Regions from separate parts of the Marinobacter sp. MA genome, predicted to be linked through region 3. Evidence: predicted binding sites of a transcription regulator. Region 3 holds the regulator's gene; each other region holds the start of a gene.
The links. The regulator sigma-54, encoded in region 3, starts transcription at its own class of promoters, with help from an activator protein. The targets are predictions, from matches to a motif close to ANTGGCATNNANNTTGCTNT.
Positions count from the first base shown of each region.

Region 1: a site for sigma-54 is predicted at 4,026-4,045, ahead of flgA (flagellar basal body P-ring formation chaperone FlgA). Genes of this name have one in related genera too.
Region 2: a site for sigma-54 is predicted at 5,693-5,712, ahead of flgB (flagellar basal body rod protein FlgB). Genes of this name have one in related genera too.

Region 1 is NZ_CP103058.1:2,029,619-2,036,853, forward strand. Features, by position in the region: gene mnmC (bifunctional tRNA (5-methylaminomethyl-2-thiouridine)(34)-methyltransferase MnmD/FAD-dependent 5-carboxymethylaminomethyl-2-thiouridine(34) oxidoreductase MnmC) at 1-580, opposite strand, end outside; gene NUW46_RS09420 (peptidylprolyl isomerase) at 585-1,205, opposite strand; gene NUW46_RS09425 (pilus assembly protein PilB) at 1,424-2,173, shown strand; gene NUW46_RS09430 (flagella synthesis protein FlgN) at 2,204-2,674, opposite strand; gene flgM (flagellar biosynthesis anti-sigma factor FlgM) at 2,682-3,008, opposite strand; gene flgA (flagellar basal body P-ring formation chaperone FlgA) at 3,184-3,885, opposite strand; gene NUW46_RS09445 (chemotaxis protein CheV) at 4,074-5,003, shown strand; gene NUW46_RS09450 (CheR family methyltransferase) at 5,041-5,868, shown strand; gene NUW46_RS09455 (MFS transporter) at 5,872-7,068, shown strand; gene NUW46_RS09460 (flavin reductase family protein) at 7,068-7,235, shown strand, end outside.
Region 2 is NZ_CP103058.1:1,942,935-1,950,169, reverse strand. Features, by position in the region: gene flgH (flagellar basal body L-ring protein FlgH) at 1-383, opposite strand, end outside; gene flgG (flagellar basal-body rod protein FlgG) at 403-1,191, opposite strand; gene NUW46_RS09075 (flagellar basal body rod protein FlgF) at 1,275-2,027, opposite strand; gene NUW46_RS09070 (flagellar hook protein FlgE) at 2,104-4,020, opposite strand; gene NUW46_RS09065 (flagellar hook assembly protein FlgD) at 4,048-4,725, opposite strand; gene flgC (flagellar basal body rod protein FlgC) at 4,744-5,193, opposite strand; gene flgB (flagellar basal body rod protein FlgB) at 5,228-5,626, opposite strand; gene NUW46_RS09050 (nitroreductase family protein) at 5,866-6,417, opposite strand; gene NUW46_RS09045 (Mpo1-like protein) at 6,585-6,896, shown strand; gene NUW46_RS09040 (adenylate/guanylate cyclase domain-containing protein) at 6,898-7,235, shown strand, end outside.
Region 3 is NZ_CP103058.1:2,948,943-2,956,177, reverse strand. Features, by position in the region: gene mgtE (magnesium transporter) at 1-345, opposite strand, end outside; gene NUW46_RS13670 (HPr family phosphocarrier protein) at 355-624, opposite strand; gene rapZ (RNase adapter RapZ) at 632-1,516, opposite strand; gene ptsN (PTS IIA-like nitrogen regulatory protein PtsN) at 1,545-2,015, opposite strand; gene hpf (ribosome hibernation promoting factor) at 2,103-2,411, opposite strand; gene NUW46_RS13650 (RNA polymerase factor sigma-54) at 2,512-4,032, opposite strand; gene lptB (LPS export ABC transporter ATP-binding protein) at 4,190-4,915, opposite strand; gene lptA (lipopolysaccharide transport periplasmic protein LptA) at 4,893-5,459, opposite strand; gene lptC (LPS export ABC transporter periplasmic protein LptC) at 5,443-6,027, opposite strand; gene NUW46_RS13630 (KdsC family phosphatase) at 6,024-6,572, opposite strand; gene NUW46_RS13625 (KpsF/GutQ family sugar-phosphate isomerase) at 6,595-7,235, opposite strand, start outside.

The DNA.
Region 1 (7,235 bases), 920 kb from region 3:
GAACCAGGCGGATGGTGTTCTCCAGCCACATGTCCGGATTGCGGGCCGGGGCAAAGCCGTCCAGAAACCAGGCGTCGGCTTTAAAATCCAGGGCTTCCCAGGCGTCATTGATGTCGCCGAAAAACAGCGTCAGTCGAACCCGCCCTTCGTCAAGAACCAGTCGGTGAACCCCTCGCACCAGAGGTGGGTAATGCAGAAGCAGTTCGTCGGCGAGCACCTTTAACTCGGGCCACAAGGCGAGGGCGCGGGTCAGGTCTTCGCGAGTGAGTGGGAAACGTTCCACCGAGACAAAATGCAGGGTAGCAGCATGGGTTGGCGCGTGGTGGCGCCAGGCCTGCCAGGCTGCCAGAAAGTTCAGGCCGGTTCCGAAGCCGCTTTCGGCAATAGCAAAGCTCCCGCCCCGGGGAATCTGCGAGAAGCGCTCGGGCAACTGGTTATGCTGCAGAAAAACGTGGCGGGTTTCCTCCAGGCCGTTGTCCCGGCTGAAGTAAACATCGCCAAACCGCTTTGATTCCGGGACCCCGTCGTGCCAGACCAGTTCAGCTGGCTCGATCGCAGGGGGCTGCAATGGCCGGTTCACGGTGTCAGCCTTCGGATTCAACCACGGTGACGGTTTCGATGGTCACAGGTTCCACCGGCACGTCGGCCATGCCCTGTTTCCGGGTGGTCTGTTTGCGGGCGATGGCATCGACAACACCCATGCCCTGGGTAACCTTGCCAAAAACCGCATAGCCCGGGCCGCGGACCCCGGCATTCAGAAACCCGTTGTCCGTGAGATTGATAAAGAACTGTGACGTTGCAGAATCCGGCGCACTGGTTCGCGCCATAGCAATGGTTCCACGAAGGTTCGGCAGGGTTTTTGTGGCTTCATTGCGAATCGGGGCGCGGGTCGATTTCCGGGACAGCTCCTCGGTAAACCCGCCGCCCTGGATCATGAATCCGGGGATAACGCGGTGAAAAATGGTGCCGTCGAAGAAACCTTCCTGGGCGTACTGCAGGAAATTGGCAACCGTATCCGGGGCGACATCCGGTCGCAGCTGGAGCTCGATCACGCCCTCGCTGGTCACCATGCGAACCATTGGCAGTGGCTCGTTGGCGGGCTGCTCATTGCTTTGGGCCATTGCCCAGGAGGCTGGCACCAGCAAGGCGAGAGCCATCAGCAGTACGGGTGTCACAGTTTTCAGGGGTTTTACCAAGTTTGTCATTTGCAACCGCTCTCTTTGTTATGCGCAGGCGTTTTTGCTGCGACAATTCAGCGAATTCTGTTATCAGGTGCCAGATCTTACCAGAAGGGGATGGTAAAACGATGACTGTATCCACGCACATTGTGTTGTGATCATCTAACATTCCGGGTATCGGAAATCATGGATCACATTAGCCGGGCCGGGTTGTACGGTTTTCACTGTTCAAAAGGAGACACTGGGTGAGAATCCGTCAGGGATTTGAAGAAAAGTCACGCCTCGGGCGGCTGCTTGTTAATCGCGGCTACCTGTCCGAGAAACAACTGGATGAGGGCCTAAAGCTCCAGCGCGAAACCGGACAGCGTCTGGGTGAGGTGTTCATCCAGGCTGGCTGGATCAGCGAAAAAGAACTTCACCGCGTCCTAAAGCACCAGTCCCGGTATCGCAACGCTGCGGCGCTCGTCACAGCGGTAACGCTGCCATTCCAGCCCCTGGTCACCTTTGCGGCGAGCAATTCGGCCGAAGCGTCACAGGCATCATTGGAGGCTGGTGAACTGTATGAGCGCGGTAACCTTGCTCCATTAAGCGAGACTGAGCTGGCGGCCGTCTCAGGTCAGGGAGACCCGAACCTGCTGGAGCGTATCGGTATTGTTCGCGATATGGTTGAGAATCCGGCTGGTGACGGCGAACAGGGCGCTGACGATTCCCCGGATGTTATCGAGGGGCTGAAACTTACCGCCAATATTTTTGTACCGGTCCTCAACTTTCTCGACTCGGACCTGACCATTTCCGGTGTCCACTACCGCGAGGGGGAACCCCGCTATCGGGTGAGGGAGGATGGCGCCTTGATGCTTGCGTTCCCCGAGCGCATCGAGGAAATCCGCATGGACAATATCCGGGTCAGCGGTAGCCAGGGTGCCTCAATGGGTAACGTGAGTATCCACGACATCCGTTTCCATCCGGACTCCCAGATGACAATCTATACCCGATGAAGTAAAAAGCGTTGCTTGCCAGGGCCCTGCTCAGGCGCTGGCAAGCACTGTGCTGCTGGAAACTGTGGTCTGTTGGCCCTGGGCACCGTACAGCTTTTGCTGACCGGTGGCGCCACGGAAGATGTCGGTAAGCCGGGACAGGCGTTTTTGCAAATGGCTGATCACCCGACCGTTGGTCTGGTTCAGCGTCTGACAGGCCCGGAGTTTCTGATCCGCTTCCTGCCAGAGCTGGAACAGCTCAGAAAAACCGGCGCTGCGGATAAAACGGGAAGGCTCGCCACTTTCCGGGCGGTATCCCATCTGGACCAATGTCCGGATTTTCTGTTTGGCGCGTTCGCGAACGGCACCCAGAAGCTCGTTTTTTTCTTTGGTCAGAGTTTCCAGCTGGCGGAGGTCGGAACTGGCAAGGCATGTCTTTTCTTTTTCGAGAATATCAGCCAGCGTCTCCAGCTGACTGATATCCTGGGAAAGAAGGGTCTTCAGATCATCGATTGCGGCCATGGTTTACTCACCCGAAAATGCTTTCATCCATCTCAAGCATTTTCTGGGCCAGTTTCTCGGCGTCAATCTTGTAGGTTCCGTTCTCCAGGGCGGAGCGGATCTGTTCGATGCGGTCGTCATCCATTTCCGGATAATCGCCCAACTTCTGTTCAAGCTGTTTGAGATTCTTGGCCTGATTGCTCAGGCTGACGTTCTCGCCCCGGGCACCCTGGGCCTGGGTTTTCGCCTGTTCGTTGGTCGCCGGCTGGGTATTCTGGGTGCCGGCGCTCTTGTCGGCCGTGGTTCTCTGGGTGTTGACCTGGCCGGGGCCAATTCCATTTAAGTCAACTGACATATCTGTACCTGCTTGCCTGTCGCGCCACGTGAATGCAGCGCTTACTCGAGTTTATGTCTTCTTAACGGCGGGGCCGCGAAAACCTTTAGTAATTTTCAGTAGTTTTTTCGTCTCTTTTTTCTACCGGGTTTCCGGCAGGGATTTGCCGCACCGGCAAGCTCATGCCGAGGCGGGCTTACATCGGGATTTCGACATGACCTGGCGCAACAACGCTGGCCTTGATCGTGCGGGAGGATCGCAGATTCTCAACCAGAACCTGTTCGCCAACCCCTGCGCTGGCAAGGGCCTTCCCGCGCGAACGCACTGAGAATCCGCCCGTTTTGGCGGTGATGATAACATGGTCGCCCCGTTCCACGGCATTTGGCGCAGAGAGCATATCCGGCGTGATCAGCGAGCCTGCGTTGACCGACCGGCGCACCTCCATGCCGATGGCCTGTTGCGCATCGGTAATGACGCCGCGCCGGGAGGCATTGATTTCAACGGACTGCTTGGCGAGGAGGCCTTCGGTTACCCGTTCGCCCCGTGTCAGCGGTCTTGCCGCCACAAGGGCCGGCCCGTGGATGGAAACGGAAGCCGTCACAAACATCCGCCAGGGCCTTGATCCTTCGCAGGCCACCTGCATCGAAGGGCTGGTGCTTTTCCAGGGATCTCCACTGAATTCGACACTCAACGGCTTCTCGCATTCCGCGAGTGCAAGTCGGTCGTCGATGGAGCCCGGTTCAAAGGATACGGTGTAGCCTTCTGCGGCCTGTTCTCTGGCGAAGCCGTCAAGAAATTCCAGTGTCGCCTGGCGAATCTGTTCAGCGGTTGTGTCAGCCAGCAGCGGGGCGCTCAAGCAAGACATTAGCAGTATCAGAGCGAATTTGGTGGTGCGCATACGTAGCAGTTTGTCCTATGCTGTCAACAACAAGGCAGAAAAGCCCGAATCCGGCTAAGGATTCGATGGCAGTGGCCGTTAAACGGGCTAATCCGCCGCTGATATGACGGGTTTCCGTCAATCACGCTATTATTCAGTGACCAGCAAGATATATGCCGTTGTAATTCCGGCAGGCCAGGAGAATCGAAATGGCAGGGGTATTGGACAGTGTTAACCAGCGAACCCAGTTGGTAGGGCAGAATCGCCTGGAGCTCCTTCTTTTCCGCTTAAGGGGGAGGCAGATCTATGGGATCAACGTCTTCAAGGTGAAAGAAGTACTGCAGTGTCCGAAACTGTCGTCACTGCCAAACAGTCGGCCTGTTGTTCGTGGCGTCGCTCACAGCCGCGGTGAGACCATCCCCATCATTGACCTGAGCATGGCCATTGGCTTGCCCGGCATTCCCCAGGAAGAGCTGGCTACCAGTTTTGTCATCATTACCGAGTACAATCGCAAGACACAGGGTTTCCTGGTCACCGGCGTCGACCGGATCATGAACATGAACTGGGAAGACATTCTGCCTCCGCCCAAGGGAGCAGGACGCGATGTGTACCTTACCGCTGTTACCAAGATTGATGATAAGCTGGTCGAAATCATTGATGTAGAGAAGATTCTTGCAGAAGTTTCTCCGCTTGGTGAGGATGTCACCGAGGCGGTTCTGAGCAAGAGTGCGGATCGCGTCCCGGGGCATCTCCCGGTGCTGGTCGTGGACGACTCCTCAGTGGCCCGTCGGCAGATCGAGCGCTGCCTGACTGCCATCGGGATGGAAGTCATCACAAAGAACGACGGCAAACAGGCGTTCGAATACCTGAAGGAGGTGACTTCTGACGGTTCAAAGGCGCGGGATCATTTCTCATTGATTATCTCCGATGTCGAGATGCCGGAAATGGATGGTTATACCCTGGTCACCAAGGTGAAAGGTGACCCGGCCCTTGCAGACATGTTTGTCATGCTCCACACCTCCCTCAGTGGTGTGTTCAATCAGGCGATGGTGAAGAAGGTCGGGGCCGACGACTTTATGGCAAAGTTCAGTCCGGACGAGCTGGCGGAGCGGGTGATGGAGATCATCGACCAGGGTTGATGGCGCCGCTCGAAGATTCACTCAGAACAGAGATCCAATGAAAGCGGAAATAACGCCACAGGAATATGAAGCCTTCAAATCGTTCCTGCAGGATGCCTGTGGGATTTTACTCGGGGAGAACAAACAGTACCTGGTAAAAAGCAGGCTGCGCAGGATTCTCGAAGAGAACAGTCTGAATACCCTGGGTGAACTCCTTGATCGCCTCAAGCGTCCCGGGCGGGGCGGCCTGAAGGAGGTGGTCATCGATGCGATGACCACCAATGAAACCCTGTGGTTCCGCGACAATCACCCTTTCCGGATTCTCCAGGAAAAACTGCTTCCCGAGTTCGCTGAGCGCAAAACCGCCCAACCCCTTCGTATCTGGTCGGCGGCCTGCTCAACAGGTCAGGAACCCTACTCCATCGCCATGATCGTGGAAGAATTCCGGCGTGCGAGGCCCGGGAAGCTTCGCGACGTGAAAATCACGGCCACGGATATCTCCAAAAGCGTTCTGGAAGTCGCCCGCAAGGGTGAATACGAGATGATCGCCATTGGCCGGGGCCTGTCACCGGAGCGACAAAAGCAGTTCTTCACCCCGTCCCTGAATGGCGGCTGGCAAATCAAGCCGCAAATCCGGAGTATGGTGGAGTTCAAGGAATTGAACCTGCTTGAGCGCTACATGCTCGGCAAGTTCGACATCGTGATGTGCCGGAATGTTTTGATCTATTTTTCCGCAGATCTCAAGAAGGACATCCTTACCCGGATGCACGCCACCCTGAATCCCGGCGGCTACCTTGTTCTGGGTGCCTCCGAATCGCTGAACGGTTTGCCTCACCTCTACGAGATGGTGCAGTGCCATCCCGGAATCATCTACAGGAAAAAGTAGCCCATGCCCCTTAATGTCTGGGTCCTGGTTGCTGCCCAGGCGCTCGCCATGTGCACCGCGCCTTTTATTGTGTTTATCGGCAGCATCCAGGGACGATTGCTGGCTCCAGCGCCTGAATATGCAACGCTGCCCGTCGGTCTGGTGGTGGTCGGTACTGTAATGGCCATCAAACCGGCAACCTGGTTGATGGAACGCATGGGGCGCAAGCGCGTGATGCTGCTCGGTGCGGTCATGGGCATCCTCGCCGGTCTTCTCGGAGCGTTGGCCTCCTGGTCCGGTCTTTTTTCACTACTGTGTCTGGCGGCTGTGGTCGGTGGTACCGGCCTTGCGGTCGTTCACCAATACCGGTTTGCCGCCATGGAATCCGTGGCACCGGGTATGGCCGGCTCTGCCGCCGCCCGTGTGCTGCTGGGTGGTCTGGTCGCGGCCTGGCTTGGGCCCGAAGTGGCGGGGCTGGGAAGCGGCGCAGCCGAGCAGTATCCGTTTCTGATCAGCTGGGTTGGGCTCGCCGTGGTTCAGGCCGCAGCCCTGTTGATTCTTGGTGCTGGCTACCGGGCCGGCGCCGAGCGTGTTCAGGAATCAAAACCCGGCGGCGGGCGCCCCCTGCGGGAAATTCTCGGCAACCCACTGGTCTGGGCTGCCATCAGTGCGGCCGCCATTGGCTATGCGGTCATGAGTTTTATCATGACAGCAACGCCATTGAGCATGACGGAAATGGCAGGCCACGACCTGGACGACGCCAAGCGCGTGATCCAGCTTCATATCATGGCCATGTATTTACCCTCGCTGATCAGCGGCTGGCTGACCCGAGTTGTGGGCATACCGCTGATGATGGCTGCGGGATTGCTGGCGTATTTGGGCTGCATCGGCCTGGCGGCCAGTGGCGTGAGTTTTCATCATTATCTTTCAGCGCTCCTGTTACTCGGTGTCGGTTGGAATTTTCTCTTTGTTGGCGGCACAACGCTGCTGCCCCGGGGGTACCGGGATGCCGAACGTTTCCGGGTTCAGGCTCTGAACGACATGATGGTCTTTGGCTCCCAGGCCACCGCTGCGCTGTCTGCCGGCGCTATTCTGAGCTGGCTGGGGTGGGGCGGCCTGGTTATGGTTGCAGTGCCATTCCTCATAATTCACGGGTTGTTGATGACTCTGTGGCTGTTGCGCGAAAGAGCGCCCGAAGCCGCCGTCAAAGGGAGTGAATAATGCTTATAGATTTCGAGGGTATGGATCCGAAGGACGCCTACCACATCCTGACCCAGACGGTTATCCCCCGACCGGTGGCCTGGGTGCTGAGTGAAAATCCGGACGGCGACTTCAATCTGGCGCCGTTCTCTTTTTTCACGCCTATTACCAGCAATCCACCCCTGCTG
Region 2 (7,235 bases), 1.0 Mb from region 3:
TGATTCAGGGAGGTATTGATCCCGAAATTGCTCTTACCAAGGATGGTCGGCTCTGGCAGCGTGACTTCATTGTCCTTGGTGATACTGGTTTCCGCGTTCTTGCTGGCCCGTGTGGATTCTTCAAGGATCACCGTGAGCACATCACCCACGTTTAACGCCACGGTATCGCCGTAGAAGTTGTAGTTCCGTGAGACCTGGTAGATGGAACCGGAGGCACTGTCCCGTTGCATCATGGCCTGAGGGCGAACCGGTGCAAACTCTGGGTCATCCGGAACTGCCCGGGGCCGACTCATGGCCGTGCAACCCTGCAACAGGACCAGAAGCAGTACCATCGCCAATGTGCTGGCGCTTCGGGTTGTCCGGTTTGATGTCATCAGTTTCATGACGTCACCTCTGGCGGCGTTAGCCAATGTTTTGAGTAATGAACTGGAGCATCTGGTCGGTTGTGGAGACCACTTTCGAGTTCATCTCATAGGCACGCTGGGTGGTAATCATGTTCACCAGCTCCTCGACAACCTCAACGTTGGACGACTCCACGGAACCCTGCTCAATACTTCCGAGCCCGGCCAGCCCGGGTTCACCTTCGGCAGGATCGCCACTGGCATTGGTCGCCTTGAACAGGTTGTTACCGATAGCCTGCAGGCCCTGGGGATTGATGAAATCCACCAGGGTAATCTGGCCCAGGTTGACCGGTGCTGCCTGGTCATCCGTTACTGCCGTGACGGTGCCATCCTTGCCAATGGTTATGTTGGTGGCGTTCTCCGGCACGTTGATGGCTGGTTCCAGCGGGTAGCCATCCGGGTTGACTACGTCCCCATTGGCGTTGAGCTGGAACTGACCATCCCGGGTGTAGGCAATCTGCCCATCGGGCAACTGAACCTGAAGGAAACCACGACCGTTGATGGCCATATCCAGGGGCTGCTCGGTGATCTGCAGGTTGCCCTGGGAGAACTGCTTGGCGGTGCCGACAACCCGCACACCCGTACCCAACTGGAGACCAGAGGGCAGTTCAGAGTTCTGGGTTGTCAGACCACCGGGTTGCCGATTGATCTGGTACAAAAGGTCCTGGAACACGGCCCTGTCCCGCTTGAAGCCAGTGGTATTGACGTTCGCCAGGTTGTTGGAAATGGTGGACATGTTGGTGTCCTGAGCGCTCAACCCGGTCTTGCTGACCCAAAGTGCTGGATGCATGCTGCTTACTCCTTGCCGGCGGGCAGTCAGGCGGCCAATTTTTGCCGCTTCAGGCCCGCGAGGCCAATGTGTTCAGTCGTTATTTAAAGGTTCTGCAACAGCCGTGCCGCTGCTTCGGAATTCTCATTGGCGGTGGTCATGACCTTCACCTGCATCTCGTATTGCCGGGACAGCTGAAGGTTCGAGATCATCTCTTCCACTGCATTCACGTTGGAGCTTTCAAGGAATCCGGAAGCGACCCGCTGGTTTGCATCCGGTGGTTCCGGGCCGTCCACAGCCTGATCCGGCTTGCGGCGCATGTGCCCATCGAGACCTTTTTCCAGGGCTTCCGGGGGCGGGCTGACCAGTTTCAGCCGGTCCACTTCCACCAGCTGGTCCGGTGGACCACCCACAGGAACAATTGAAACAGTGCCATCGGCGCCAATTTCGACGTTGTTAAACGGGGGAAGCGCCACCGGCCCGCCATTGCCCAGCACCAATTCGCCGTTGGCCAGGCGTACCAAGCCGTTGACGTCCACCTGAAGGCTGCCGCTGCGGGTGAAGACCTCCTCGCCCTGATCGTTCTGGATGGCAAGCCACCCCTCACCTTCCACCGCCACATCCAGCTTGCGCCCGGTTTCCATGAGCGCACCGGCGGAAAGGTCGGTGCCGGGTCTTTCTGTCATGGCATAGGCGCGGGTGGGATGATGTTCCCCGTAGACAGGCATACTGCGGGCCTGGGCGAAGTCTTTCTTGAAGCCGGTGGTACTGACGTTCGCCAGGTTATTGGCATGGGCCTGCTGGGCCAGCATATTCTGCTTGGCGCCAGACATACCGATGTAGAGGGCTTTGTCCATGGGAAAACTCCTGCCGGAATTTTGACTGTTTCCAGTCTTCCTGCAGGAGTCATGCCATGTTCGCTAGATCGCGATATTAACGGAGGTTGATGATGGTCTGGGTGACCGCATCGGAGGTTTCAATGGTTTTGGCGTTGGCCTGATAGTTTCGCTGGGCGATGATCAGGTTGACCAGTTCGGCCGAGAGATCCACGTTGGATTCTTCCACTGAGCTGGCTTTAATAGAGCCCAGAGTCCCTGTATCCGGGGCGCCGATGATTGGCTGGCCCGATTCGAAGGTTTCGACCCAGGACGTATCCCCCACAGGCGACAGTCCGTTTGTGTTATTGAAGGAAGCCAAAGCAACCTGACCGAGAGCCTGTGACTGGCCATTGGTATATCGGGCGAAGAGAACACCCTGATCCGATACGTCCAGGCCTGAGAGACGGCCCGTTGTGTAACCGTTCTGCTGCTGATCGTTTACACCGAATGCCGCCCCATACTGAGTAGTGTCAGCAAGGTTCAATACAAATGCGGAAGATGTAGGCGGTTCCGGAATCGGAGTCACCACCGAGGTTGGGTCCGCAGGAGGACCATCTGCCCCATTTGGCTGGCCGTTCTCGTCCTTAGGAACCCAATCGGTGATCACGATCTCGCCGGCCGGGTCACCATCAATTGATTGCAGGTTTCCGTTCTGATCAAAACGGGCCGTATAGGGCGTAGTGTCGGTGCCAGCGACCATTTCCCCATCAATCTGCAGGTAAACCGACCACTCACTTACACCGACACCACTGCCCGGAGAAGGCTCCTTTACGAAGAACTGGGTGAACTCGTGGGAGTTGCCCAGGCTGTCGTAGATGGTGGTGGAGGTGGCGTGGTTGTAGGTCCGCTGATCCAGAGGGTTGAACTCATTGGTTATCCGGATTGGAGAGCTATTAAATGCCGTCTCGAAATCGCCATTGGAGGCATCATCAATGCCGGAAACAACTCTGTCCGCCGTCGCATTCACGTCACCGAGAACCGTATCGGAGGTTTCACCCCCGTTACTGAGATCGCCGTCGTCATCGAAGGAAAAGCTCAGCGTCTCGCCCTGGTTATGAATCACCCGCAGCACGTTGTTGCTGCCTGAACCGTCATCCACCATCGAAGCTGAAATAGCGGTCTCAGAAGAATTATTAATAGAGTCGACGAGATCCTGCAGCGATGTGATGTTGCTGGTATCCAGGGCAAGCGGAGAGCCATTGATACTCAGACTGAATGCAAAATTACCCGGGCCCGCGTTGGAGATGTACGTGTCATCAAGTTGATTGGCACCATCAAACGTCACGGTCGTGGTGGCAGACGCGCTGAGGCCAGGCGCATCGTTAATTGCGGCGGCCGCCTCTCGGGCTGTCGCTGTAGCCCCGATGGTTACGTTGAAGTCCGGCGTACCATCGTTATAAAGCACATCAAAACTCTCACCCTGCAGATCCGTTGCGGCAATTGGCCCGATGTCCCGAACCCGGGTTTCAAGCACGGGCTCCCGCGAATCCAGGTTCAGATCTGAAACGAGATTTGTGGTCCGGCGTGGCGCCAGGTTGTCTGTTTCAATCTGCAGATCGCCTCGAATACCGGAAAGGTTACCGTCTTCATCGGCGGTGTATCCCTGCACCCGCATATTCTGGTTGTTCGTTACAAAGCCGTCCTTATCGATGCCGAACTGCCCTGCACGGGAATAACGAATTTCACCGCCGTTATTCAGGATAAAGAAACCATCACCGGCAATCGCCATATCCAGACCATTGTCCGTGAAGCTGATATTGCCCTGGCCGAAAGACTGCTTTACGTCCTGGACCCGAACACCGTCACCGATCGGGTTGGTGCCCGCGCTCAGAAAGCCACTGGCGTATAGATCGCCGAACTGGGCCTTACTGCCCTTGAAGCCAACGGTGCTGGCGTTCGCAATGTTGTTGCCGGTGACGTCCAGATCCACCGATGCCGCACGAAGGCCGCTCAAACCTGTATTAAATGCCATGGTTCACCCCTTGGTGTCTCACCGGTCTCAGTTAATTTGTTTCACATCAGACAGGGCAATAGAGCCCATGCCCGCAAGATTCAGTGTTATCGAGCCGCCCTGGCCCAGGGAAACGCTATCCACATTGGCACTCACCATGGTGCCCAGCTGCTGCGGCCCATCGGGATAGGAAGCTTCTGCCACAATTCGGTAGGGGCCCGGCGGCAATGGATTGCCGTTGCCGTCCTGACCATCCCAGCGGAAGGACACAACACCTGCCTGACTACTGCCCATATCAATCTGCCGTACCCGCTCACCGTTCTGTCCTTCGATGGACAGGCGCAGGCCGCCCGTGGAAGCGGGCACTTCAATGGTTCCGGTAATCTCACCTTCGGCACCCAGGATCCCGATCTGGGAAGGCGCCAGCACGGTTTTGCCCACCATGGCCGACGCCTGGAGCGCCTGAGTGGATCGGAACTGCCCAACCACATCCTCAACCGTACCGGAGAGATTCTGCATCTCCTCCAGCGAACTGAACTGCGCCAGCTGGGAGATGAATTCACCGTTGTCCTGCGGCTCCAACGGGTTCTGGTTTTTCAGCTGCGCCAGCATCAGTTCCATAAACTCATTCCGGCCCAGCTCGCTGGTGCCCTGACCGCCATTCTGCTGCTTCAGCTGGTACTGGCTCAGAACATCCGACGCGTCTGTTGCATTCACTGCAGTCATGTTGTGCTCCTCACCCAGTTACTGCTGACCAAGAGTCAGAATGCGCTGCATCATGGACTTGGCAGTGTTCATGACATCCACATTCATCTGGAAACTTCTGGACGACGACATCATGTCCGCCATCTCTTCGACCACATTCACGTTGGGGTAATAGACATATCCGTCTTCATTGGCCGCCGGGTGATGGGGCTCGTAACGCATCTGCAGTTCAGCATCGCTCTCAACAATACCCTCAACTCTTACACCCGCGCCTGGCCCCTCATCGGCAGCCATCGGAAAACCGCCCTGCCCGGGGTTCATCATGGACTGCTGAATGGCCGAGAAAACCGGCTTTCGGGCCCGATAGGTTTCGCCCGTGCTGGAACTTGCGGTCTCCGCATTGGCGATGTTCGACGCGGTTGTGTTCAGCCGCAGTGATTGCGCGGTCATGCCGGAACCGGCGATGTCAAAAATGCTGCCCAGTGACATGAGAATTCTCCTTCGCTAATCCTGTGACTTCGGCTTATTCGCCCTTGAGGGCTTTGGTCAAACCGCTGAACTTGCTGTTCAAAAACTGGAAACTGGCCTGGAAATCCATGGCGTTGCGCATGAAACGGGTCTGCTCCTGTTGGGCGTCTACCGTATTGCCGTCAACCGACGGCTGATGGGGAACCCGATACATCAAATCGCTTTCCGAGGCCGATGGCGAGGTATCCATATGCGCGTCATGGGTTTTGGCCATCTGGAATCCGCTGACCTGCTCCTGAGCCTTCTGCATCATTGCCTGGAAATCCAGATCCCGCGCCTTGAAACCCGGGGTGTCGGCGTTCGCCAGGTTGTTTGCCAGAACTTCGGCGCGTTTTACACGCGCTTCAACAGCGTGTTGATGAATGCCCAGAGCCGAATCAAACGTAATTGCCATGTTGCCTCCCGAAAACTGCACTGGTATGCCGAGCTGCTTTTGCCGGCTGTGCTCTTTGACGGGACTGAAGCAAGCTGGATGCCAGAATTCAGATGAGGCGTAAATTTGTCAGGAAAGTCAGCATTGGCGGGCCCTGGCCAGTGGTAAAACAATTGTCAGGGAAAAGTGCACAAGGAGCGGACAGGAAAAAGCGGCAAGCTGCTTCCCCCGGCGAGGACCGGGGGAATTCGGGCAGGGTATCAGGGCCAGTGACGCACAAATTCATCAACCGCCGGCCTGGGAACCGCCGGCTTGGAGGCGGAGACTGTTCCGGTGTAGAGAAAGCCGACGATCTGCTCATGCTCTTCCAGCCCCAGCCCGGCGTGAACCGAGGAATGGTAGGCAACACCGCCCGTTCTCCACATCACTCCGTAACCGGCATCCTGCAAGGCAAGCTCAATAAAACTCATGCCGGCTGCGGCGGACATCAACTGCTCGACTTCAGGTACTTTGGGATGCGTTCTGGGCGATGCGATACCCACGATCACCATTGGCGCCCTGAGAGGTGCACGCCTGAGCTTCTCGATCTCTTTCTCGTCGCTGTTATTGGCGCAGGTGGCGGCAAACAGTTCGCCCAGCGCCTCAAGACCTTCGCCCTCTATAACCAGGTAACGCCAGGGTCTCAGCAGCGCGTGGTCAGGAGCGCGAGCGGCGCAGGCAAACGCACGGTCAAGGGTTGCCGGGTCCGGTGCAGGCGACTCCAGCCTGGGCTCTGACGAACGGCTAAGAAGGAAATCGGTAACTGCTGTCATATCTGCTCGCTGTCTGATCGCTATTCTGATGGATTTCAAAAATTCGGTACGACCATAATTCCCGGCTGTGAATTGTGGCTTGTACGTAATGCTGTTAACCTTTGGTCGTAGTCGGGTCTGCCAACAATTATAAATGACGCGGTCGTACAACGATGAGTGGCAACACAATGAGCAACCAGCAAACCTTCAACAGCTTTTCCGAATTCTATCCTTACTACCTTGAAGAACACAGCGACGTGACCTGTCGCCGTCTGCACTTTGTCGGCAGCCTGCTGGTTCTGATCGTGGCCCTGTGGGCCCTGACGACAGGCAAGCTCTTGTGGCTTCTGGCTCTGCCCGTTATTGGCTATGGCTTTGCCTGGGTAGGCCATTTCAAGTTTGAGAAAAACCGACCCGCTACTTTCAAGTACCCACTGTACAGCCTGATGGGCGACTGGGTCATGTTCCGTGACATGCTAATTGGCAGGATCCGTTTCTGAAATGATGAGCGCTCCGGCAGACTTGCGCAATGCCAGCAGCTCCGCAGGCAGATCCCTGGCGTCTGAGGCATCGGGTAACCCGATTGCCATTCCGCCAATGCCCGATTACAACGGCCGGATACTCGCCTATACCTCAACCGCCGCCATTATCGTAACCGGTGTTCTGCAAGGTGTGTTTGCCCATTGGCTGCTTTGGCTGGTGGCTGGCGCGCTCACCTGGCCCCACATGGCCCACGCCCTGACCCGTCGGACGTTCCTCAGGAATTCCCCACGCATTCGACAGAAGATGCTGATTTTCGATTGCGTTGTTGGCGGCGCGTTTATCGGCTGCATCGGGCT
Region 3 (7,235 bases):
CTGGATGACCGTATCCGGCAGCTGCTGCAGCAGGTCCGCCAGGTCGTCGGATTCGAAATCCTCGATGATGTCGGCCAGTTCCTGGGCGTTCAACTGGCTCAGGAAGTAACCCCGGATATCATCGCTGAGATACTGGAGAACCTCGCCCTCCAGCTCTTTGTCTACCAGGTTCCAGAGCAGGGCACGCTGGCGGGGCGGAGAGGATTCGAGCAGATGGGCAATATCACTGGGGCTCAGGCCACCGTTCAGGATGCGGGCAACCTGTTTCAGTGCGCCACTGTCCAGGGCCTCGCTCAGTGAACGAAGGCGCTGGCGGGCCTGGCTTTTTTCCAGAATATCGGTCATGTGTCTATTTTACTCACCTTCGCCGAAATAATCGTTGATCAGTTCGGCCAGGGCCTCTATGGCCTGCTCTTCATCCGGACCATCGGCAATAAGCTCCACATCGGTCCCTTTGCTGGCGGCCAGCATCATCACCTGCATGATGTTTTTTGCGTCTACATCCCGGCCCTTGCCACTAATCCGCACACTGCTGTCGAATCTGGATGCCGTGTTAACGAGTTTGGCCGTGGCGCGCGCGTGCAAACCCAGCTTGTTGATGATGGTAATCGGGCGGCGAATCATGGTTCGATCAGATCTCTTCCCGGGTCTGAAGGTGTGGCAGTTCGGTATGGCGTACCTGCACATTGCTGTAGCGCTGCCGGAAGTAGTCGCCCAACTGCTCGCAAACATACACTGAACGGTGCTGGCCGCCGGTACAGCCAATGGAAATCGTCATATAGCTGCGGTTGCTGTCTGCGAAGGAGGGCAGCCAGGTATCCAGGAAGGCCTTCAGGTCGTCGATCATCTTCCGGCTCGCCGGTTCCTTTTCCAGAAATTCGATAACCGGCTGATCCGTGCCCACGTACTTCCGCAGACTGGTATCCCAGTAAGGGTTGGGCAAACAGCGGACATCGAAAACATAGTCGGAATCCAGCGGTACTCCGTGCTTGAAGCCAAACGACTGGAACAGCAGTGCCAGCTCCTGATCCTTCCGGCCAACAACTCTCTGCTTCACCATATCCCGAAGTTCGTACATCGACATACCGGTGGTGTTCACATACAGGTCGGAAAGCTTGGAAAGTGGTTCAAGCAGCTTCTTCTCGCTGGTAATGGCTTCCCTGAGGGAGGTCTTGTCGTCACTCAGCGGGTGTTTTCTGCGGGTGGCGTGGAAACGCTGGAGAAGTGACTGCTCGTCGGCATCAAGGAAGATAATTTCAACGGTAACCCCGGTCTCCTGGAGGCGCCGGTAAATTTCCTCGAAATTGGCGAGCTCGCCGGAAAGGTTGCGCGCATCAATGCTGACCGCCATCTTGCCGAGCCGGCCGGGCTTGGTCTGGCTCGCGGCTTCCCGGGTGAGAGGAAAAAGCAAGCCAATGGGAAGATTGTCGATGCAGTAGAACCCGAGGTCCTCCAGCACATGAAGCGCGGTACTTTTACCCGAACCGGACCTGCCACTGACGATAATCAGCTTCATGACCAAATCACCTCCACTGCAATGAAAATCAGCCGCCTGAGGCGGTCATGCGCTGGTACAGCGTGCCGGCGTCCTCACATTGCCGGAGGCGATCACAGAACGACCGCTCATTGAACTTCTCTGCCAGTTGGCTGAGCAGCTCCAGGTGTTCGCTGGTTGCCTCTTTCGGGACGATCAGGGCAAAAATCAGATCCACCGGCTGATTGTCGATGGCATCGAATTCAACGCTTTCTTCGAGCGTCATCAGCACGCCCACCACGTGATCAAGGCCCTCCAGGCGACAGTGGGGAATGGCGATCCCCTGGCCAATGCCGGTACTGCCCAGACGCTCACGGGAAATGAGGTTGTTGAAGAGCTGGGTCTCGCTGAGCGTATTGTCCTGGTGGTTTATTTGCTCGGCAATAAACTCCAGGGCCCGTTTCTTGCTGGACGCAGGTACCCTGCAGAGGGTGAGCTCCGGAACAAGAATAGTGTCTATGGTCAGGGATGTGTCGCTCATGGATCGACTGCGTTTCCGTTAAAAAAAAGGCTGCGACACGTTGTTCATGTCGCAGCTCGATTAGATGACTTGCATGAAAACAGCCAGTTAGCGAGAGCCGTTTCCGTGCATCCGGTCTACATTCTTTTCCTTGTGCTTGAGGATCTGGCGGTCCAGTTTATCGATCAGGGCATCGATGGCTGCGTACATGTCCTCGTTTTCTGCCTTTGCGTGAATCTCACCACCAACCACGTGCAACGTGGCTTCCGCAATCTGGCGCACCTTTTCCACTTCCAGGGTCACCTGGCAGTTACTGATGTGGTCGAAGTGACGCTCGAGCTTTTCGAACTTCTCTGAAACGTAATCTTTCAGTGCGGGAGTCAGTTCTACGTGATGGCCTGAAATATTGAGTTGCATAGGCGTCTCCTGTTGTCATCGTGCCGGCTCCCGGGAGCCGGTCTGGGTGCTGGCGCATTGTGCGCCGGCGAATACGGTGTTGCGCCCCGCACCGGGGTATTCAGACCAGCCGCTTGCGCTCGTTGGACGGCGGAATGTGCATGGCCTCCCGGTACTTTGCAACGGTGCGTCGCGCAACCTTGATTCCCTGTTCTCCTAGCATGGCTGCAATTTTACTGTCGCTCAACGGCTTTTTGGGCGTTTCCGCGGCAATCAGCTTCTTGATCATCGCCCGGATGGCCGTGGAGGAGCATTCGCCGCCCTCGTCAGTGCTGACGTGGCTGGAGAAGAAATATTTCAACTCGAAAATGCCCCTTGGGGTATGCATGTATTTCTGGGTGGTTACCCGTGAAATCGTCGATTCATGCATTTCTACCGCCTGGGCGATGTCTGAAAGAATCAGCGGCTTCATGGCTTCCTCGCCGTGATCCAGGAATCCCTGCTGGTGTTCGACAATACGGGTCGCCACTTTCAACAGGGTCTCATTGCGGCTTTGCAGGCTCTTGATAAACCACTTGGCCTCCTGCAACTGATCACGCAGGAAGGTGTTGTCGGCACTGCTGTCCGCACGCCTTATAAGTGAAGCATAGCTGGCATTCACCCGAATGCGCGGGGCAATTTCCGGATTCAGCTCAACACGCCAGCGGCCATTGTGCTTGCGAACGATAACGTCCGGAATGACATAGTCGGGTTCGGCGCGATCAATCACGTCGCCCGGCCGCGGGTTAAGGCCGGTGATCAGAGCCAGAACCTCTCGCAACTGGTCTTCTTTCAGACGGCTGCGCCGCAGCAACTGGGCGTAGTCACGGTTGCCCAGCAGATTGATGTAGTGGGTAATCACCAGTCGCGCCTGGGCCAGCCAGGGCGTCTCGGGTGGTAGCTGGTTGAGCTGGATCAGCAGGCATTCCTGCAGATCCCGGGCAAACACCCCTGGCGGATCAAAGTGCTGGAGGCGGTGCAAGACGGCTTCCACTTCATCCAGTTCCAGAGGGTCTTCCTCGTTCTCATCCAGCAGTCCGGCGTGGATTTCTTCCAGAGGGCTGGTGAGATAGCCGCGCTCATCCACAGCGTCCATCAGGGCATGGGCAATGGCCTGGTCCCGTTCACTCAGCGGGGTCAGATTGAGCTGCCATTCCAGGTGATCCTGAAGTGTTTCGGTGGGCGAGTTGCGGGTCTCGAAATCGTGATCGTTCTCGTCGTCGTTGCGGGCGGCCGGCGCGGGCGCGGACTGGTAGATGTCGTCCCAGGCGGTGTCTACCGGCAGGTCGTCCGGAATGTTGTCCGGAATGTCGTTTTCGGAGGACCAATCCGGGCCATTCTCTGATTCGTCCCAGTCGCTCGAAGGTTCCGGCGCTGACTCGGCCGCGGATTCTTTCTCGCTAGTCTCGCGCTCGTCGTTCTCGGCGGTTGCGTCAGCCTGATCATCGTCCTCGGATGTCTCCAGCATGGGGTTGGATTCCAGTGCCTGCTGGATTTCCTGTTGGAGGTCGAGGGTGGAGAGCTGGAGAAGCCGGATCGCCTGTTGCAGCTGGGGCGTCATGGTCAGGCTCTGACCCAGCTTTAACTGTAAGGAGGCTTTCATAACCATGGTTCAGGATCCGTCACTCATCAGCGCTTTGTGTCATAAGTCGTGAAAAATTCTATATATGCCGGTTACTTGCCGTCGTTTTATTTTACCCTAGCAAGTTCTTTGCCGAGTTTACTTGCTACAGGTCATCAAAACAATGAGCCTTTCGGTGTCACAGCCTGAATTCATCGCCCAGGTAGACTTCCTTGACTTGCTGGTTGGCCAAAATCGCATCGGCATTGCCGGAGGCGATGATGTGGCCTCCGGAGACAATGTAGGCGTTCTCGCAGATGTCCAGGGTCTCTCGCACGTTGTGATCGGTAATCAGAACGCCAATACCCTTGTCACGCAGATGCCGGATGATGTGCTTGATGTCGCTTACGGATATCGGGTCGACACCGGCGAAGGGTTCATCCAGAAGTATGAAGGCCGGTTCCATGGCCAGCGCCCGGGCAATTTCCACCCGTCGCCGTTCCCCTCCCGACAGGGCCATGCCAACGCTGTCCCGGATATGGGTTATGTGGAATTCTTCCAACAACTCCTCGAGCTTTTTCTCTCGATCCGCTTTGCCCAGCCCCCGACGGGTTTCGAGGATCGCCATGATGTTGTCGCGTACCGACAACTTGCGGAACACCGAGGCTTCCTGGGGCAGGTAACCGATGCCTTGCTGGGCGCGTCCGTGCATCGGCAGTGGCGTAATATCCCGGCTGTCGATGGTGATGCGGCCACGATCGGCAGGGACCAGACCGACGATCATGTAGAAGCAGGTGGTTTTCCCGGCGCCGTTGGGGCCAAGCAGTCCCACTATCTCCCCACTGCGAATTTCCAGGGAAACGTCGATCACCACTTTTTTCTGCTTGTAACTCTTTGCCAGGTTACTGGCTCTCAGAACTGCCATCGGTTTCCTGTCTGTCAGTGCGTCTGTCGGCGCTGCGTGGCTGAATCACCATCTCTACCCGGCCGCTGCCTTCGCCCGTGTCTGCGCCGCCTTCAGCGGTCACTACCCGGCCGGCGGTATCATAATGAATGACGTCGCCGCGGAACAGGTTGCCATTCTGCTCGATGACTGCTTCGCGTTCAAAGGTCAGCCGACTGTCGGTGGCTGACCAGGTAATGTTCAGGGCGCGTGCGTCGGTTTCTCCTTCGCCCTCTCGTGCCGGCTGCCGGTATCTGGCCGGGGTGCCGGAGGCCTCGATCCGGCTCAGCCCGACCTCGGAGCGATATAAGACTACCCGATCCGCGTTCAGCCGGGTGTTGCCCTGCTCAAGTTCTACATCCCCGGTGTAGGTGGCAATGCCCTGACCATCGTCGAGGCGTGCATTGTCTGCGGTAACCTTGATGGGGGTGTCGGAATCAAGGTCGAAAGCGGCCGCCGGGCCGATCATCGCGGCTGTCAGCAGGGCAACCAGCAGGCGCCGGTATCGGTTAGTTTCCGGTTTCATAGCGTCCTTCCACCTGGGAGTTCAGTTCCAGAATCCGCTCGTCTATCCACGCTTTCATGCCCGTGGCCCGGGTAATACCGGAAACGTCGCGTATTTCTACGGGTGCATCTGTATATACCATGCCCCGGTCGTTATCCAGGGTCAGGGTTGATGTTGTCAGGGTGGCGTCCCGTTTTCCAATCGTGCGCTGAATCCGGACATTGTCCGTCAGGTACACCAGATTCTGGTTCTGTAGCAGGCTGCCATTCTCGGCTTCAACAATCCAGGGTAGGGCGCCGTCGCCGCCATAGAGTTCGGCACGGGGAGAGTCCATGGTGGCAAGGTTGCCTTCCTCGAACTGTTCGATGCGAGGGCTGGAGAACCGGATCTTCAGGTTCCCTGATTCGTCGAAGGAAGTGTACCGACCATTTACCACGAAGCCGTCTGGCTCGGCATCGCCCCTCAGCGCCGCTGCCTCATCATCGATGACCGGCGGCTCATCGCTTTGCCAGAGCAAAAAGACGGCTGCCACCACGGTGCCAGCCAGCGCCAGGGTTCGCAGCCAGGGCCGGTCCGGGAGCCAGTTCACGCCTCGGGCTCCAGATAGGGTGCCAGTGTAGAATCAAGCTTGCCGTGGGCGGTAAGCAGCAGATCGCAGGCTTCCCGCACCGCACCTTCTCCGCCTCGAGCGTGGGTGCAGTAGTCCGCATGTTGCTGCACCAGCCAGTAACCGTTGGGTACGGTGATGCCGAGCCCGGCGAATCTTAGCGCCGGCAGATCTGGCAAATCGTCGCCCATATAGGCGATGGCTTCCGGACCAATGTCCATGGTGCTGACAAGCTCCTGCAGGGCCACTTTCTTATCTTCGCGCCCCTGCATAAGGTGAGGTATGCCAAGATCGCGCATCCGTTTCTCAGTCAGCGGCGACTGCCGGCCGGTAATAACAGCGACGGTAATGCCGGCTGCCATAAGCTGTTTCAACCCCAGGCCGTCGAGGATGTTGAATGCCTTCAGTTCATCGTCGTTGGCGCTGAAGTAAAGCTTGCCATCGCTCATAATGCCGTCGACATCGAGGGCAATCAGTCGGATTCTGGCAGCTTTTGTAAGCAAGGAGTTCGGCCATTGGTGCGTCATATCACATAGCTCCCCATAGCCCTTAGATTACGCCGGCCCGCAGCAGGTCATGCATGTTGATGGCGCCAACCAGAGCACCTGCGTCGTCCGTCACCGGCAGGGCGTTGATCTTCATTTCCTCCATGATATTGAGCGCTTCCGCCGCAAGATGATCGGCCTGGATGGTTTTGCCATTCCGGGTCATCACCTCGTTGATGGGGGTATTATGAATATCCACCGACCGATCCAGGGTCCGGCGCAGGTCGCCGTCGGTAAAAATTCCGGTGAGGGTGCCCTCCTGATTGACGACGGTGGTCATGCCAAGCCCCTTGCGGGAGATTTCAAGGAGTGCGCCACTGAGAAGTGTGCTCTCGTTGACGACCGGAATCTGGTCACCTGTGTGCATGATATCGGATACGCGGAGCAGAAGCCGGCGCCCCAAGCTGCCGCCGGGGTGCGAGAAGGCAAAATCCTCGGCACTGAAGCCGCGAGCTTCGAGCAGGGCAACTGCAAGAGCGTCGCCCATGACCAGGGTGGCCGTTGTCGAGGAGGTGGGGGCAAGGCCCAGGGGGCAGGCTTCCACCATCACGCTGACGTCCAGGTTGGCGACGGCTTCCCGGGCCAGGATGGAGCTGGCATTGCCTGTCATGCTGATCAGGGGGGCACCCATGCGTTTGATCAGCG